Regions from separate parts of the Bacillus hominis genome, predicted to be linked through region 2. Evidence: a T-box and tRNA genes for the amino acid it is inferred to sense, from the RefSeq annotation. Region 2 holds a T-box; the other holds one or more tRNA genes.
What was found. A T-box is a leader RNA that pairs with one kind of tRNA and senses whether it is charged. The one in region 2 lies ahead of QUF93_RS23670 (valine--tRNA ligase), so its partner is inferred to be a tRNA-Val.

Region 1: it has a tRNA-Val gene. The T-box ahead of QUF93_RS23670 (valine--tRNA ligase) is inferred to sense a tRNA for this amino acid. The anticodon was not compared.

What each region holds. Positions count from the first base shown of each region.
Region 1 covers NZ_JAUCFS010000005.1:712,533-719,150, forward strand. The annotation lists rRNA gene QUF93_RS06000 (23S ribosomal RNA) at 1-1,140, shown strand, start outside; rRNA gene rrf (5S ribosomal RNA) at 1,242-1,357, shown strand; tRNA gene QUF93_RS06010 (tRNA-Val) at 1,363-1,438, shown strand; tRNA gene QUF93_RS06015 (tRNA-Tyr) at 1,447-1,530, shown strand; tRNA gene QUF93_RS06020 (tRNA-Gln) at 1,543-1,617, shown strand; tRNA gene QUF93_RS06025 (tRNA-Lys) at 1,622-1,697, shown strand; tRNA gene QUF93_RS06030 (tRNA-Leu) at 1,712-1,792, shown strand; tRNA gene QUF93_RS06035 (tRNA-Gly) at 1,822-1,896, shown strand; tRNA gene QUF93_RS06040 (tRNA-Leu) at 1,913-2,001, shown strand; tRNA gene QUF93_RS06045 (tRNA-Arg) at 2,005-2,078, shown strand; tRNA gene QUF93_RS06050 (tRNA-Pro) at 2,089-2,162, shown strand; tRNA gene QUF93_RS06055 (tRNA-Ala) at 2,178-2,250, shown strand; tRNA gene QUF93_RS06060 (tRNA-Ser) at 2,269-2,361, shown strand; tRNA gene QUF93_RS06065 (tRNA-Ser) at 2,423-2,515, shown strand; tRNA gene QUF93_RS06070 (tRNA-Met) at 2,540-2,616, shown strand; tRNA gene QUF93_RS06075 (tRNA-Asp) at 2,619-2,694, shown strand; tRNA gene QUF93_RS06080 (tRNA-Phe) at 2,704-2,779, shown strand; tRNA gene QUF93_RS06085 (tRNA-Thr) at 2,789-2,861, shown strand; tRNA gene QUF93_RS06090 (tRNA-Trp) at 2,868-2,938, shown strand; tRNA gene QUF93_RS06095 (tRNA-Ile) at 2,949-3,025, shown strand; tRNA gene QUF93_RS06100 (tRNA-Asn) at 3,031-3,105, shown strand; tRNA gene QUF93_RS06105 (tRNA-Glu) at 3,107-3,178, shown strand; gene QUF93_RS06110 (CBS domain-containing protein) at 3,311-3,730, shown strand; gene QUF93_RS06115 (DUF3965 domain-containing protein) at 4,156-5,307, shown strand; gene QUF93_RS06120 (hypothetical protein) at 5,549-5,881, opposite strand; gene QUF93_RS06125 (SH3 domain-containing M23 family metallopeptidase) at 5,887-6,618, opposite strand, start outside.
Region 2 covers NZ_JAUCFS010000005.1:4,051,110-4,061,719, reverse strand. The annotation lists gene hemC (hydroxymethylbilane synthase) at 1-424, shown strand, start outside; gene hemD (uroporphyrinogen-III synthase) at 427-1,185, shown strand; gene hemB (porphobilinogen synthase) at 1,215-2,204, shown strand; gene hemL (glutamate-1-semialdehyde 2,1-aminomutase) at 2,204-3,493, shown strand; gene spoVID (stage VI sporulation protein D) at 3,573-4,580, shown strand; gene ysxE (spore coat protein YsxE) at 4,653-5,678, shown strand; T-box leader at 5,955-6,186, shown strand; gene QUF93_RS23670 (valine--tRNA ligase) at 6,225-8,870, shown strand; gene QUF93_RS23665 (bifunctional folylpolyglutamate synthase/dihydrofolate synthase) at 8,961-10,262, shown strand; gene QUF93_RS23660 (stage II sporulation protein B) at 10,428-10,610, shown strand, end outside.

The sequences.
Region 1 (6,618 bases), 3.3 Mb from region 2:
ATAGGCCCAAGCGACTGTTTAGCAAAAACACAGGTCTCTGCGAAGCCGTAAGGCGAAGTATAGGGGCTGACACCTGCCCGGTGCTGGAAGGTTAAGGAGAGGGGTTAGCGTAAGCGAAGCTCTGAACTGAAGCCCCAGTAAACGGCGGCCGTAACTATAACGGTCCTAAGGTAGCGAAATTCCTTGTCGGGTAAGTTCCGACCCGCACGAAAGGTGTAACGATTTGGGCACTGTCTCAACCAGAGACTCGGTGAAATTATAGTACCTGTGAAGATGCAGGTTACCCGCGACAGGACGGAAAGACCCCGTGGAGCTTTACTGTAGCCTGATATTGAATTTTGGTACAGTTTGTACAGGATAGGCGGGAGCCATTGAAACCGGAGCGCTAGCTTCGGTGGAGGCGCTGGTGGGATACCGCCCTGACTGTATTGAAATTCTAACCTACGGGTCTTATCGACCCGGGAGACAGTGTCAGGTGGGCAGTTTGACTGGGGCGGTCGCCTCCTAAAGTGTAACGGAGGCGCCCAAAGGTTCCCTCAGAATGGTTGGAAATCATTCGTAGAGTGCAAAGGCATAAGGGAGCTTGACTGCGAGACCTACAAGTCGAGCAGGGACGAAAGTCGGGCTTAGTGATCCGGTGGTTCCGCATGGAAGGGCCATCGCTCAACGGATAAAAGCTACCCCGGGGATAACAGGCTTATCTCCCCCAAGAGTCCACATCGACGGGGAGGTTTGGCACCTCGATGTCGGCTCATCGCATCCTGGGGCTGTAGTCGGTCCCAAGGGTTGGGCTGTTCGCCCATTAAAGCGGTACGCGAGCTGGGTTCAGAACGTCGTGAGACAGTTCGGTCCCTATCCGTCGTGGGCGTAGGAAATTTGAGAGGAGCTGTCCTTAGTACGAGAGGACCGGGATGGACGCACCGCTGGTGTACCAGTTGTTCTGCCAAGGGCATAGCTGGGTAGCTATGTGCGGAAGGGATAAGTGCTGAAAGCATCTAAGCATGAAGCCCCCCTCAAGATGAGATTTCCCATAGCGTAAGCTAGTAAGATCCCTGAAAGATGATCAGGTTGATAGGTTCGAGGTGGAAGCATGGTGACATGTGGAGCTGACGAATACTAATAGATCGAGGACTTAACCATATAATATGAAGCAACGTTATCTAGTTTTGAGAGAATATAAAAAACTTGTTGACTTTAAAAGTTAAATAAGTTAAAATGATTCTTGTCTTAAATGAATATAGTCTGGTAATGATGGCAGAGAGGTCACACCCGTTCCCATACCGAACACGGAAGTTAAGCTCTCTAGCGCCGATGGTAGTTGGGACCTTGTCCCTGTGAGAGTAGGACGTTGCCAGGCAAAATGGAGGATTAGCTCAGCTGGGAGAGCACCTGCCTTACAAGCAGGGGGTCGGCGGTTCGATCCCGTCATCCTCCACCATTTATGTCGGAGGGGTAGCGAAGTGGCTAAACGCGGCGGACTGTAAATCCGCTCCTTCGGGTTCGGCAGTTCGAATCTGCCCCCCTCCACCATTTCTTAATTATTGGGCTATAGCCAAGCGGTAAGGCAACGGACTTTGACTCCGTCATGCGCTGGTTCGAATCCAGCTAGCCCAGCCATTAAGAGCCATTAGCTCAGTTGGTAGAGCATCTGACTTTTAATCAGAGGGTCGAAGGTTCGAATCCTTCATGGCTCACCATTTTAACAAAATATGCGGGTGTGGCGGAATTGGCAGACGCACTAGACTTAGGATCTAGCGCCTTTGGCGTGGGGGTTCGACTCCCTTCACCCGCACTTTTAATAAAATAACTCATACATGTCTTGCGGAAGTAGTTCAGTGGTAGAATACAACCTTGCCAAGGTTGGGGTCGCGGGTTCGAATCCCGTCTTCCGCTCCAATTTTCAATATGATATGCCGGGGTGGCGGAACAGGCAGACGCACAGGACTTAAAATCCTGCGGTGGGTGACCACCGTGCGGGTTCGACCCCCGCCCTCGGCACCATATGCGCCCGTAGCTCAATTGGATAGAGCGTTTGACTACGGATCAAGAGGTTAGGGGTTCGACTCCTCTCGGGCGCGCTTTTATTAACGGGAAGTGGCTCAGCTTGGTAGAGCACCTGGTTTGGGACCAGGGGGTCGCAGGTTCAAATCCTGTCTTCCCGATTTTCCCAAAAACATGGGGCCTTAGCTCAGCTGGGAGAGCGCCTGCCTTGCACGCAGGAGGTCAGCGGTTCGATCCCGCTAGGCTCCACTTTATTTTTTATATGTCGGAGGTATACCCAAGTTCGGCTGAAGGGATCGGTCTTGAAAACCGACAGGCGGCGAGAGTCGCGCGGGGGTTCGAATCCCTCTACCTCCTCCATTTTTTAAAAAAGTGGTTTAGTTACATATAAAAATAAATAAGATATTAATTTTTCCTTCATGGAGGTATACCCAAGTTCGGCTGAAGGGATCGGTCTTGAAAACCGACAGGCGGCGAGAGTCGCGCGGGGGTTCGAATCCCTCTACCTCCTCCATTTATTTTTAAAACATAATATCGTCGCGGGGTGGAGCAGTACGGTAGCTCGTCGGGCTCATAACCCGAAGGTCGCAGGTTCAAATCCTGTCCCCGCAACCAATGGTCCCGTGGTGTAGTGGTTAACATGCCTGCCTGTCACGCAGGAGATCGCCGGTTCGACCCCGGTCGGGACCGCCATTTTATGTTGGCTCGGTAGCTCAGTCGGTAGAGCAGAGGACTGAAAATCCTCGTGTCGGCGGTTCGATTCCGTCCCGAGCCACCATTTTTTTATGCCGGCTTAGCTCAATTGGTAGAGCAACTGACTTGTAATCAGTAGGTTGGGGGTTCAAGTCCTCTAGCCGGCATCATTTAGGGGCATAGTTTAAAGGTAGAACTGAGGTCTCCAAAACCTCCAGTGTGGGTTCGATTCCTACTGCCCCTGTAAAGTATATGGGCCTATAGCTCAGCTGGTTAGAGCGCACGCCTGATAAGCGTGAGGTCGATGGTTCGAGTCCATTTAGGCCCACCATATATTCCGCAGTAGCTCAGTGGTAGAGCTATCGGCTGTTAACCGATCGGTCGTAGGTTCGAGTCCTACCTGCGGAGCCATGGCCCGTTGGTCAAGTGGTTAAGACACCGCCCTTTCACGGCGGTAACACGGGTTCGAATCCCGTACGGGTCATAAAAAAAAGAGTCAGCATATTGCTGACTCTTTTTTATTATGTATAAGCCTCTTTTTATCACCGTATTTTCCTGAAATAAATAAAGGGATTTAGGAAAAGCTATGGTATGTATTAAAAGGAGGAGATGAAAAATGACACAAGTTAGAGAACTTATGAGTACTCATATCGTACATTGTACACCGTTAGATAATGTATATGAGGCGGCTGTAAAAATGAAGGAAGAATCGGTTGGAATGATTCCTGTTATTGAAAATAAACAAGTTGTTGGGCTTGTTACTGATCGAGACTTAGTTGTTCGTGGGATTGCTGAAAAACATCCTGGATCTAATCAAATTACAAATGTAATGACAACAAACATTGTTTCAGTTTCTCCAGATGATTCTATTGAAAAAGCTACAGAGTTAATGGCACAATATCAAATTAGACGATTACCGGTAGTTGAGAGCGGTCAACTTGTTGGGATGCTAGCACTAGGTGATTTAGCTATAAGAAAATCAGCAGATGATCAAGCAGGGTTTGCTCTAAGTGAAATCTCGGAGCATACGGAATAAATTATGTATAAAGATCAGATACATTATTCTAGTATATATGGATTAAACTAATATATTAGCGTGATGTATCTGAGACATTATATAATAAGTATAGAGTCAATATTTTTGACAGTTTTTTTAAATTTTCCATTCCTAATTTTTAATAAGAGAAAAAATGATATACTGAGAGATATAAGTATTATGAGAGGTTTTGAATATAACAATATTTATTATTAATGATGTAATAATGAATTAATATTTCCTACATAGATAAAGTGAAACTTTAATTATTGGGGGTTTTGTCCATCCTCCAATGATTATTAGTTGAACCAATCGGGCTTTTACGGGCAGTTTTATCTCCCATCTAACTTCCTCGCATTCACTGAATTTTGAGGTGGGAGTCTTACTGCACGCAAATAGCGGGATAAAAAGGGAAGGGGAATTATATGAGGGCTGTACAGGGCGATCCAAATTGGAATTTGGTTACAGATACATATATAGAACCAAATAATTTCGCTGAGTTATTTTCTTTGCTTGTACCTTGTCATCCAAAAGGTGAAGGGAAAGAGCGAACTATATTAGTATGGAAAGAAAAAGAATTTTATAAAGAAGAAAATTTAGCGGCATTTATCGTATATGGCATGAATAAAGTAAAGAATTTACCGCAGTTTCATAAAGATGAAATTCCAACTCTAGTACGTATTCTTCGTTTATGTCAAGAGATTGGTTGGTATGAAGAGGCAAATGCTTTTATGATAACCCAAGGGCTAGATGAATTTGTCCAAACTTCATTGGAGTATGAAACATGGGATCTTTTGACGAAAGCAGTTGCTTTAAACTATTTAATTATTAAATATCGTATTGGTGAATTAACAGCTGAGGATGTAGAGATTTGGGATCGAGTTAAATTTAATGAGAAATGTATAACAGATTGCAAACATCTATTATCTCATAAAGAAGTATTGGAATTTACATTCTTTTATATGTGTAAGCGAGCGAAGCTACTGTCAAAAGAGCAATTAAATAGTGATATGATGAGTTTAGCAATGCATTGTAATACTTTTGTGTATGATTTATATACACATGACTTATTACGAAAGTATCGTAAGTGTACAGACTTTCTATCATATTATGGACCTAGTCAAGCAGTTTTAGCTTGTCAAAAAGCTGTACTTTCTCAAATTTCCGATCGATTAGACCCTTTAAAGACAACTCATGTAGATGATTATTTATATGTGATGAAAGAAATGATGGAGCATATGACGATAGGGGTAATGGATCGGTATGGTCATTTTATTGGAAAGTTACTATCGTATGTACCATTTTTCGAAATGATCCAAGTTCCACAACATGCATATTATTGTGAAGAATTACTGTATATTTGTAAGGGAATTGAATACAAAGAAGAAATACTACGCAATTATATATTTATACAATTACATGATTGTTTACCATCATTCTTTAAACTATTTCTTAAAAATAAGCGTTATGCAACGATTCATGATATTCTTTTCTATTGGTGCGACGATGAACAAAGAATGAGCTTAGAGAAAAAATATAATCTTAGTTTTATTTATGAAAAATACGCTTGTGGATAAACCATATTTTACATATTAAAAATTAATATAAATTAAAAAAGGATCTCAAGTTTATGTGAGATCCTTTTTTGTTAGTAAAACAAGGAGAAAGTAACTAAGATAAGAAATAACATTCCATAAAGGAGAAATTGTGCAGTATAACTTCCTTGTATACCAAAAAAAGTATTCATTTTTTTATATAAATTCAATATATATTGAATTGGATTATCTTTGAAAGATTGGTACACAGTGTCTCCTCTTTCTAAGCTTCTTGTTCATGTTTTTGGTTATTAGGAACATTAACGTATCTAGCTATGAATAATAAAACACCTATAAAGAATACAGGAAGTACGGTAGATAAATAAAAACCATTACTAATTATATTTGTTATAAGAGCACTCAAAAGAAAAATTGCATTATAAATATGGGCAATTTTTTGTTTTAGCCGCATTTGTAATGCTTCCATAATGATTTCTAAAGCAACAAAAGCAATAATAATAGATAAAAATACAGTGTTCGTATTATAAATGACTAGACAACAGATTAAACCTAAAAAGGCCAGGTATTCAATAAAGAGAGGTATATCGCGTGGCATAAAATTTACCTAACTAAATATGGCAGTGGGTTCACTGCATTTGTTTTTTCAAAATTCCATTCCCCATTATGTAATTCAAAATGGAGATGTTGCCCGTATGAATGACCTGTGTTTCCCATATGACCTACTAATTGTCCAGTTTGTACTTGATCACCAGTTTGTACAGTGCGATCCTTCATATGAGCATAAACTGTTGTATATAATTTCCCATTTATTTGATGGGCGATGAACACGACATTGCCGTAGCTAGCTGAATAATAAGATTTCACAACTTTACCTGCAGCAGCAGCTTGAATAGAGACATTTCCTTGTGCTGCTATATCTATACCATAATGCATTTGCTCCCAGCGCATATCAAAAGTGGAGCTGATTTTCCCTTGAGTAGGGAATTTGAAAACTGCTGGGATTGATGAAGGTTGAGCTGTTTTAGCTTGTGCTTGATTTTGATTTTGCACTACATAGTGTTTTGCTACATATCCGTATCCTGTGCCAAAACGAATTTTATACCAAGTACCTACCGTTTCTACTACTTGTACTTGTGTACCACTTTGTAATGAGCCAAGTAGAGTGCTACTTGTACTAGCGTTGCTACGTACATTTAATTTTGGTGTTGCAACAGTATAAGAAGGAGAACCTTGTACAGTTACACCTTTTACTAGAGGTGTGGATCCATTAGATACAAATGTTTTTTGTACGTATCCAATTTGACCGTTATGTAATATTTTGTACCAATCCCC
Region 2 (10,610 bases):
AGCTGGATTACAGAGAATGGGCTGGGACGGGGAAGTTATTACAGAACATTTAGATGAAACGTTATGTGTACCAGCCGTAGGACAAGGTGCGTTAGCGATTGAATGTCGTGAGGATGATAAGGATTTACTAGAATTGTTAGCACATATTAATGATGCAGTAACAGAAAGAACAGTGGCTGCTGAACGAGTATTTCTTCATAAACTTGAAGGTGGATGCCAAGTTCCAATCGCTGGATATGCAACTCTTAAAGAAAATGATGCAATCGAATTAACAGCTCTTGTCGGTTCTATGGACGGTTCTGTTTTATTGAAAGAGACAGTATTAGGCACTGATCCGGAGCAAGTTGGATTAGAGGCTGCGGACCGTTTAATTAAACAAGGAGCAAAAGAGCTCATTCTTGCTGCAAATAAGGAGCAACAATAAATATGGATGCTCTCGCTGGCAAAATAGTATTGATTACACGTGCCCAGCATCAAGCGAAACAAATGAGTGTAGCAGTGAAAGAAAGGAGCGGAATTCCATTGGAAATTCCGCTTTTGCGTATGGAGGGCACATCTCCGGAACAAATTCAATATAAAGCAAGACAACTGCATTTGTATGACTGGGTTATTTTTACGAGTAAAAATGGTGTAGCCTTTTTTCTAGATGGTTTGAGAAAGAAAATACCTTTAACTATTAAAATCGCTGCGGTAGGCGTGAAAACAAAATTAGAGTTAGAAAAAAGAGGCTATGAAGTTCATTTCGTTCCGACCTCATTTGTTGCAGAAGCATTTGCTGAAGAGTTTCTAAAAGAGTTAAGTGGAAACGAGCGTATTTTGTTTCCAAAAGGGAATTTAGCAAGAGATGTAATCCCAGTAAAGCTAAGAGATTTTGGTGTTTTTTTAGATGAGCTAATCGTATATGGTACGAAAGCGAATGTAGAGAAAAAGCAAGAGCTTATAACAGCATTGAAATTAGGTAAAGTAAATATTATTACATTTACGAGCCCTTCAACTGTTGATAGTTTTGTTTATTTACTCGAGGGCACAAACTGGAGAGAATGGGCAAAAAAATGTACAATTGCTTGTATAGGACCGGTAACAGCAAAAGAGGCAAGGAGTTATTTCTCAAATATTATCGTACCGGAAGAGTATACGATAGAATCGTTAATACAATGCATTTGTGAATCTACTTTACATGCATAATCAAAATAAAAGAATGGGGATAGAAATCTATGAATTCTTTACAATTTAATCGTCATCGTCGTCTAAGACAAAGCGGGGGCATGCGAGCGCTTGTGCGTGAAACATTTTTACATACAGAAGATTTTATTTACCCTATTTTTGTATTAGAAGGAGAAAATACTCGTAATGAAGTTCCTTCTATGCCAGGCGTATATCAAATGTCTTTAGATTTATTGCAAGCTGAAATGCAAGAGGTCGTTGATTTAGGTATTCGTTCTGTTATTGTATTTGGTTTACCTGCTGAAAAGGACGAAGTTGGATCATCGGCATATTGTGAGCATGGAATTGTACAGCGTGCAATTAAGCAAATTAAAGATGAGTTCTCAGAGCTAGTAGTAGTTGCAGATACATGTTTATGTCAATTCACAAGCCATGGTCATTGCGGTGTTATTGAAGATGGCGTTATTTTAAATGATGAGTCTCTTGCAGTTCTTGCAAAAACAGCTGTAAGTCAAGCGAAAGCAGGGGCAGACATTATTGCACCATCTAACATGATGGATGGATTCGTAACAGCAATTCGTCATGCATTAGATGAAAATGGTTTCGCGCACGTACCAGTTATGTCGTACGCTGTGAAATATTCATCAGCATTTTATGGACCATTCCGTGATGCTGCGCACGGTGCACCACAATTTGGAGACCGTAAAACATATCAAATGGACCCAGCAAACCGTATGGAAGCATTCCGTGAAGCAGAATCAGATGTAATGGAAGGGGCAGATTTCTTAATTGTAAAGCCAGCTCTTTCTTACTTAGATATCGTTCGTGATGTGAAAAATAACTTTAATTTACCAGTCGTTGCTTATAACGTAAGTGGTGAATATTCGATGATTAAAGCGGCGGCGCAAAATGGTTGGATTAATGAAAAAGAAGTTGTACTTGAAAAATTAATTAGCATGAAACGCGCAGGAGCTGACTTGATTATTACGTATCATGCAAAAGATGCAGCAAGATGGTTACAAGAAGGAGGCGCTAAATAATGAAAAAGTTTGATAAGTCGATTGCCGCGTTTGAAGAGGCACAAAATTTAATGCCGGGCGGCGTAAACAGCCCTGTTCGTGCCTTTAAATCTGTCGGTATGAATCCATTGTTTATGGAGCGTGGAAAAGGCTCTAAAGTATATGATATCGATGGGAATGAATACATCGATTACGTATTATCGTGGGGACCTTTAATTCATGGTCATGCGAACGACCGTGTTGTTGAGGCTTTAAAAGCTGTTGCTGAAAAAGGAACAAGCTTCGGTGCACCAACAGAAATTGAAAATAAATTAGCGCAGCTTGTTATTGAGCGTGTACCATCAATTGAGATTGTACGTATGGTTAACTCTGGAACAGAAGCGACAATGAGTGCACTTCGTTTAGCTCGAGGTTATACAGGACGTAACAAAATTTTGAAATTCATTGGTTGTTACCATGGTCATGGCGATTCGTTATTAATTAAAGCAGGTTCTGGTGTGGCGACGCTAGGTTTACCAGATAGCCCTGGTGTACCAGAAGGTGTAGCACAAAATACGATTACAGTAGCGTATAACGATTTAGAAAGTGTAAAATATGCTTTCGAACAATTCGGTGATGACATCGCTTGTATAATTGTAGAACCAGTGGCAGGGAATATGGGTGTTGTTCCTCCGCAACCAGGGTTTTTAGAAGGACTTCGTGAAGTGACAGAGCAAAACGGTGCACTACTTATTTTTGATGAAGTAATGACAGGATTCCGTGTTGCTTATAATTGTGGACAAGGTTACTACGGCGTAACTCCTGACTTAACTTGTTTAGGTAAAGTAATTGGTGGTGGCTTGCCAGTAGGAGCATACGGTGGTAAGGCAGAGATTATGCGTCAAGTTGCACCAAGCGGACCGATTTACCAAGCAGGAACATTATCGGGTAATCCACTTGCAATGACAGCAGGTTATGAAACGTTAGTGCAGTTAACGCCAGAATCATATGTGGAATTTGAGCGTAAAGCAGAAATGTTAGAGGCTGGACTACGTAAGGCAGCTGAAAAGCATAATATCCCGCATCACATTAATCGTGCAGGTTCTATGATTGGTATTTTCTTTACAGATGAGCAGGTTATTAATTATGATGCAGCAAAATCTTCAAACTTAGAATTCTTTGCAGCTTACTATCGTGAAATGGTAGAACAAGGTGTATTTTTACCACCTTCTCAATTTGAAGGCTTATTCTTATCAACAGCACATAGTGATACAGATATTGAGGCGACAATTGCGGCGGCTGAAATTGCAATGTCAAAATTAAAAGCATAATTTCTTAGAAAAAATCGCTTTCCATTAGGGGAGCGATTTTTTTTATTCATAAAGTAGCCTTAGGGAACATAAATCTGTAATGACATATAGTTTGGGAGGGGGAAAAGAAGTGGCAACAGATCATTCATTACGATTTTCGTTAAAAGAATCTGTTTGGTTCCAAAAGGGACAGGAAGTCGAAGAACTTTTGTCAATTTCGTTAGATCCAGACGTTGAGATAGAGGAGCTTGATCATGAAGTTATCGTGAGAGGGCAATTAGATTTAACGGGAGAGTACGTTGCAAGGCAAGATGATTCAGCTTATTCATTAAGAGAGCTATCACCAGCAAAGGCAATTGATTATGTAGAAACAAGGGAGGACGGGGTTAATGAACTTGTCCATTCCTTTCCGCTCGAAATATCAATTCCAAGAAATCGAGTGAAAGTAATTGAAGAATTATATGTATCAATCGAGGAATTTGATTATGAATTAAAGGAAAATGGTTGCTTACAATTGTTAGCGGATATATCTATTACAGGTTTATGTGACGAGGAAAGAACCGAGGATGAAGAGGAAGAGGCGGCGTATGCCGAGTTAGAGGATGTTTCAGCTGAAGAGGATGAGAATAGACCTGCGCCGCACGAAGAAGTACCAGCCTATAAAGAATCAGATGGATGGGAAGATTATGCATTTGAACCGTTTCAGCTAGAAGAAAGAAAAGAGCAAGAAATAGAAGAAGAGGAATTAGAAGAACATGAATTTGCGGGGCGTGAAGAGGAGAAAGAAACGACGCCACAATTTGAATTGTTCGGGCGAAAAAATTTCAAGAAAGAAAAAGCGAAAAAGCAGGAAGAGCCAGAGGAAGAGGCATATTCACAGCGAGATGAAAATGCACTTTATTTAACGAAATTATTTACGAAAGAACCAGAAGAAGAATTTACGAAGTTAAGAATGTACTTCGTACAAGAAGGAGATACAATTGAAGCTGTTGCAGAACGTTATGAAACGACTGTACAAAACTTACATCGTGTAAATCAATCAGAAGATATATATTTAACTACAGGGCAAATTATATATATTCCTGTTTCAAAAGCAAAGGCGAAATAAGTGAGTGAGTTTTTTCACTCACCTCTTTTCTTTTCCTAGAAGCTATGTTTTGAATAAGAAAGGGTTATTCGTATGGATATTGAATTACGAAATCGCTATGAACCCATTGTGAGGCAATATAGATTGGACACTCAGCATATGGAAGAGCACGGAAGTGTAATGAAAATTTATACGAATCAAGGTCCGTATGCGTTAAAGAAAATACAAGATAGAAAATTAGAGCGGAATAATTTTTTGCACCATATTCAATATTTGAAGGAGAAAGGTTTTTCTAATTATGTACCTATCTATCATGCGACGGACGGGAATTATGTTTTAAGTGATGGGACGTATAGTTATTATTTAATGCCTTGGTTAGAACGTGCGGAAGGAAATGGCGAAGATAATGATCAATACCATAAGATGTTTCAAACGCTCGGGACGTTGCATCAAAAAACGGTAAAAGAGGAGACATATACAGAAGAAGATTTAGAAAAACATTATACGAATATATCCGACCGTTGGGAAAATGATGGTGAGATGTTAGAAGAGTTTCTTGTAGAATCTGAAGCGAAGTGGTATATGTCTCCATTTGAATTACAATATTGTACGTATTATCACCATGTTATGAGAGCGCGTGAGTTCGCAACGAAGCAATTAAATGAATGGCATGATGCGATGAAAGAAAAGGAAACAACACGTACTACTTTCGTTCATGGGAATGTATCGCTTAATCATTTCTTATTTGATTATGAGCGAAACGGCTATTTTATTAGTTTAGAAAAATCGCAGTTTGCAACGCCTGTGCAAGATATAGTAGGTTTTTATTCTCGGTCTTTAAACACATATCCAATTGCACGGAGTGACCGCTTTGAATGGTATCAAATGTATCAAAAAAATTTCCCGTTTACGAAAGAGGAGCAGCTTCTTATGTTTGCGTATATGACGTACCCGTCGCATTTTATTCGGCAAATTCAGTCGTATACGAAAAGAAGAAAGAGTCGTAATGAAGAAAATGAGCTCCGCGGGGTGAAAAATCTGCAACAATCGCATTGGCTCGTTAGCAATACAGAATATTTCCTTTCGCAATTACAAGCTGCCCAGCAAGGGAACGGATAAAGTGAAACTTTAATCAGTGGGGGTTTTGTTCATCCCATACTGATTATTAGCCTTCACCAATCGGGCGTTTACGGGTAGCGGTGATTCCGCCTAACTCCTTTGCTTCAGCCTGATTTTGAGGTGGGGGTCTTATTGCCCGCAAATAGCGGGATAAAGAAGATAAGTAGGGAGCACCCTGCTTGTCTTTTTTTGTGGGATAAAAGCCGTAGTTTCAAATTTATCTTGACGAATAAGGTTTCGTTTTTTACACTATTGTATATAATAATTAACAATCATATAAATGCATTGAAGGGGAAGAGTATAACATGAAACGTCTTCAGAGAGGAGAATCATTAGCTGGGAGATTCTCTAGATAGTTATGTTAGAAGGTAGCCCTGGAGCATCTTTTCTGAACGGAATAGTTCTCATTAGGAAAAGACGGATTTGTCCGTTATCAAATTAAGAGTATAAGCAAATTCTGAATTTGTTTGTAAATAAAGGTGGTACCGCGATGTCCCTCGTCCTTTTTTGGATGAGGGGCATTTTTTATTTTAAGGAGGGAAAATAATGTCAAACACGGAAAAGAATTTACCAACTAAATATGATCATATGTCCGTTGAAGAAGGCCTTTACAAGTGGTGGCTTGAAGGCAAATATTTCGAAGCAACAGGAGACGAGAAGAAACAACCGTATACAATTGTAATTCCACCTCCGAACGTAACTGGTAAGTTACACTTAGGTCATGCTTGGGATACAACTCTTCAAGATATTTTAACTCGTACGAAGCGTATGCAAGGTTACGATGTACTGTGGCTTCCAGGAATGGACCATGCTGGTATCGCAACACAAGCGAAAGTAGAAGGGAAACTTCGTGAAGAAGGTATTTCACGTTACGATCTTGGCCGTGAGAAATTCCTTGAAAAAGCTTGGGAATGGAAAGAAGAATACGCTTCTCACATTCGTCAACAATGGGGGAAAGTTGGTTTAGGACTAGACTATTCTCGTGAACGCTTCACATTAGACGAAGGTTTATCTGATGCGGTTAATAAAGTATTCGTTCAATTATATGAAAAAGGCTTAATTTACCGTGGTGAGTATATTATCAACTGGGATCCAGCAACACGCACAGCTCTTTCTGATATTGAAGTAATTCATAAAGAAGTTCAAGGTGCATTTTACCATATGAACTATCCGTTAACAGACGGTTCAGGTCACATTCGTCTTGCAACAACTCGTCCAGAAACGATGCTTGGTGATACAGCAGTAGCGGTTCATCCAGAAGACGATCGTTACAAACATTTAATCGGAAAAACAGTTACACTTCCAATCGTAGGCCGTGAGATTCCGATTATTGCTGATGAGTATGTAGAAAAAGACTTCGGAACAGGCGTTGTAAAAATTACACCAGCTCATGATCCGAATGACTTTGAGGTAGGTAATCGTCATGACTTACCACGCATCTTAGTAATGAACGAAGATGGATCGATGAACGAAAAAGCTGGTAAGTATAACGGTATGGATCGTTTCGAATGCCGTAAAGAGTTAGTAAAAGACTTACAAGAAGCTGGCGTATTAGTAGAAATCGAGCCTCATATGCACTCAGTAGGTCATAGTGAGCGTAGCGGTGCAGTTGTTGAGCCTTACTTATCAACACAATGGTTCGTAAAAATGGCTCCACTTGCAGAAAAAGCGGTAGAACTTCAACAAAAAGAAGAAGAAAAAGTAACGTTCGTACCAGAGCGTTTCGAAAACACATACTTACGCTGGATGGAAAACATTCACGACTGGTGTATTTCTCGTCAATTATGGTGGGGACACCGCATTCCAGCTTGGTATCATAAAGAAACTGGTGAAGTATACGTAGGTACAGAAGCACCAGCGGATATTGAAAACTGGAATCAAGATAACGACGTACTTGATACATGGTTCAGTTCAGCATTATGGCCGTTCTCAACACTTGGCTGGCCGGATGAAGATTCAGCAGACTTTAAACGATACTATTCAACAGATGCTTTAGTAACTGGTTATGATATTATCTTCTTCTGGGTATCTCGTATGATTTTCCAAGGTTTAGAGTTTACAGGAGAGCGTCCATTTAAAGATGTATTAATTCACGGTTTAGTTCGTGATGAGCAAGGACGTAAAATGAGTAAATCTCTTGGTAACGGTATTGATCCGATGGATGTTATCGAGAAGTACGGTGCAGATGCAATGCGTTACTTCTTATCAACAGGAAGTGCACCAGGTCAAGATTTACGCTTCAGCATGGAGAAAGTAGAATCTACTTGGAACTTCATTAATAAAATTTGGAACGCATCACGTTTCGTATTAATGAACATGGATGACATGAAGTATGAAGAAATCGATTTAACTGGTGAAAAATCAGTTGCAGATAAGTGGATTTTAACTCGCTTAAACGAAACAATCGAAAGTGTAACACGTAACATGGATAAATATGAGTTCGGTGAAGCTGGTCGTTCATTATACAACTTCATTTGGGATGATTTCTGTGACTGGTACATCGAAATGGCGAAACTTCCACTATACGGTGAAGATGAAGCAGCTAAGAAAACAACTCGTTCTATTTTAGCTTACGTATTAGACCAAACAATGCGTCTATTACACCCATTCATGCCATTCGTAACAGAGAAAATTTGGCAACATTTACCGCATGAAGGTGAGTCTATTACAGTAGCGGCATGGCCAACAGTTCGCGAAGATTTACAAGATACAGAAGCGGCAGCAGAAATGCACCTTCTAGTTGATATCATTCGCTCTGTTCGTAACATTCGTGCAGAAGTAAATACGCCAATGAGCAAAAAAGTTCAAATGCAAATTAAAGCAAAAGATGAGGCTGTACTTGCTCAACTTACGAAAAACAGCTCTTACATTGAGCGTTTCTGTAATCCAAGTGAATTAACAATTAAAACAGATTTACAAGCACCAGAAAAGTCGATGACTGCAATCGTATCAGGTGCGGAGTTATTCTTACCGTTAGCTGATCTTATCAATCTTGATGAAGAGAGAGCGCGTCTTGAAAAAGAATTTGAGAAGTTCGATAAAGAAGTAGAACGTGTACAGAAGAAACTTTCAAACCAAGGTTTCGTAGCGAAAGCTCCTGCAGCAGTTATTGAGGGAGAGCGTGCGAAAGAGCAAGATTACCTAGAAAAACGTGAAGCAGTTCGCCAACGTCTAGCAGATCTTGAGAAATAAAATGTTTTTTAGAGACTCACTATATTGGTGAGTCTCTTTTCTTTGCGTATAATAGAATGATGAAGGTTTTTTGAAAGGGGAAAAGCATACGTGATACATACATACGAAGAAGCGATAGGATGGATTCATAGTCGATTGAAATTTGGAATTAAGCCAGGATTAGAAAGAATGAGATGGATGCTAGAAGAGCTCGGAAATCCAGAGCGTCATATAAAATGCGTTCATCTTGCTGGTACAAATGGAAAAGGTTCAACTTTAACATACATGCGATATATGCTAGAAGGTGCGAAATATAAGGTAGGAACGTTTACTTCTCCTTATATCGAAACATTTAATGAGCGTATTAGTGTAAACGGAACGCCAATTGCAGATGAAGAGATTGCAGAACTTGTAAATATGGTAAAGCCAGTCGTTGAAAAATTAGATGAGACGGACTTAGGAGAAGCGACTGAGTTTGAAATTATTACAGTAATGGCAATTTGTTATTTCGGTAAAGTTAATTTCTGTGATGTTGTTTTATTTGAAACGGGGCTTGGGGGAAGATTTGATTCTACAAATGTTATTCATCCGGTTCTCACGATTATTACGAATATTGGTCACGATCATATGCATATTTTAGGCAATACACTAGGAGAAATTGCATATGAAAAGGCAGGAATTATTAAGTCTGGTGTTCCAGTTATTACTGGTGTGAAAAATGAAGAAGCATTACAAGTAATTCAAAAGGTTGCTAAGGAAAATCATGCAAGCTTATATGAACTTGGAAAACAGTTTACAACATTACATAAACAGTCAAACGAAGATGGAGAACAGTTTGGTTTTACTTGTCCTTTCGCTGCATTTGAAGATGTGCAAATCTCAATGAAAGGTATTCACCAAGTAGGAAATGCAGCATTAGCACTTATGGCAGTGATGTACCTGAAAACATATGTATCATTTTTAATTGAAGAAGAAGAAATAAGAACTGGATTACATGAAGCGTATTGGATTGGACGATTTGAAAAGTTGCAAAGTAATCCAGATATTATTATAGATGGTGCTCATAATCCAGAAGGTATTGAAAGTCTTGTGAAAACGGTAGAGGCACATTACAAAGATAAAAATGTAATAGTTTTATTTACTGCCCTTGGTGATAAACAATTGCATAACATGGTAGGTCAATTAGAAACTATTGCCGATGAAATTATTTTTACAACATTCGCCTTTGATCGTGCTATTTCTGCTGACAAGCTTGCATCGTATTCGCAAAAAGAATCAAAATTAGTTTTTGAAAATTGGAAAGAGGCAATTGATACAAGGGTTGAAATGATAGGAGAAAATGATGTCTTTATCATAACGGGTTCTCTTTATTTCATTTCTGAAGTTCGAAAATATATTCGCGAAAAAAACTAGATAGTCTTTGCTATCTAGTTTTTTTGTTCTACAAATGAAGTCAAATGCATACATATAAGATAATTATATAGGATAATTTGGCGAATTTCTCTGACAAATATCTCGTTTTTTTGTGAAATGAATATGATATGATGCGGACAACGATAAGAGGTGAGGTGTGAGTGTATGGACAAGCAATCACGAACGATCTCAGTGAAAGTGAATGGAACAGAAGCGAAGTATGAGGAAAAGAAGAAAGATGAATTTGACTGGATGGTAGTAGAAAGTGAGAGACTGCAAAACGTCGTTCCGTTTCAAAAAGCGAAATCAATGTCTATGGAAAAATACCGAAAGAAGTGGAGTAATACA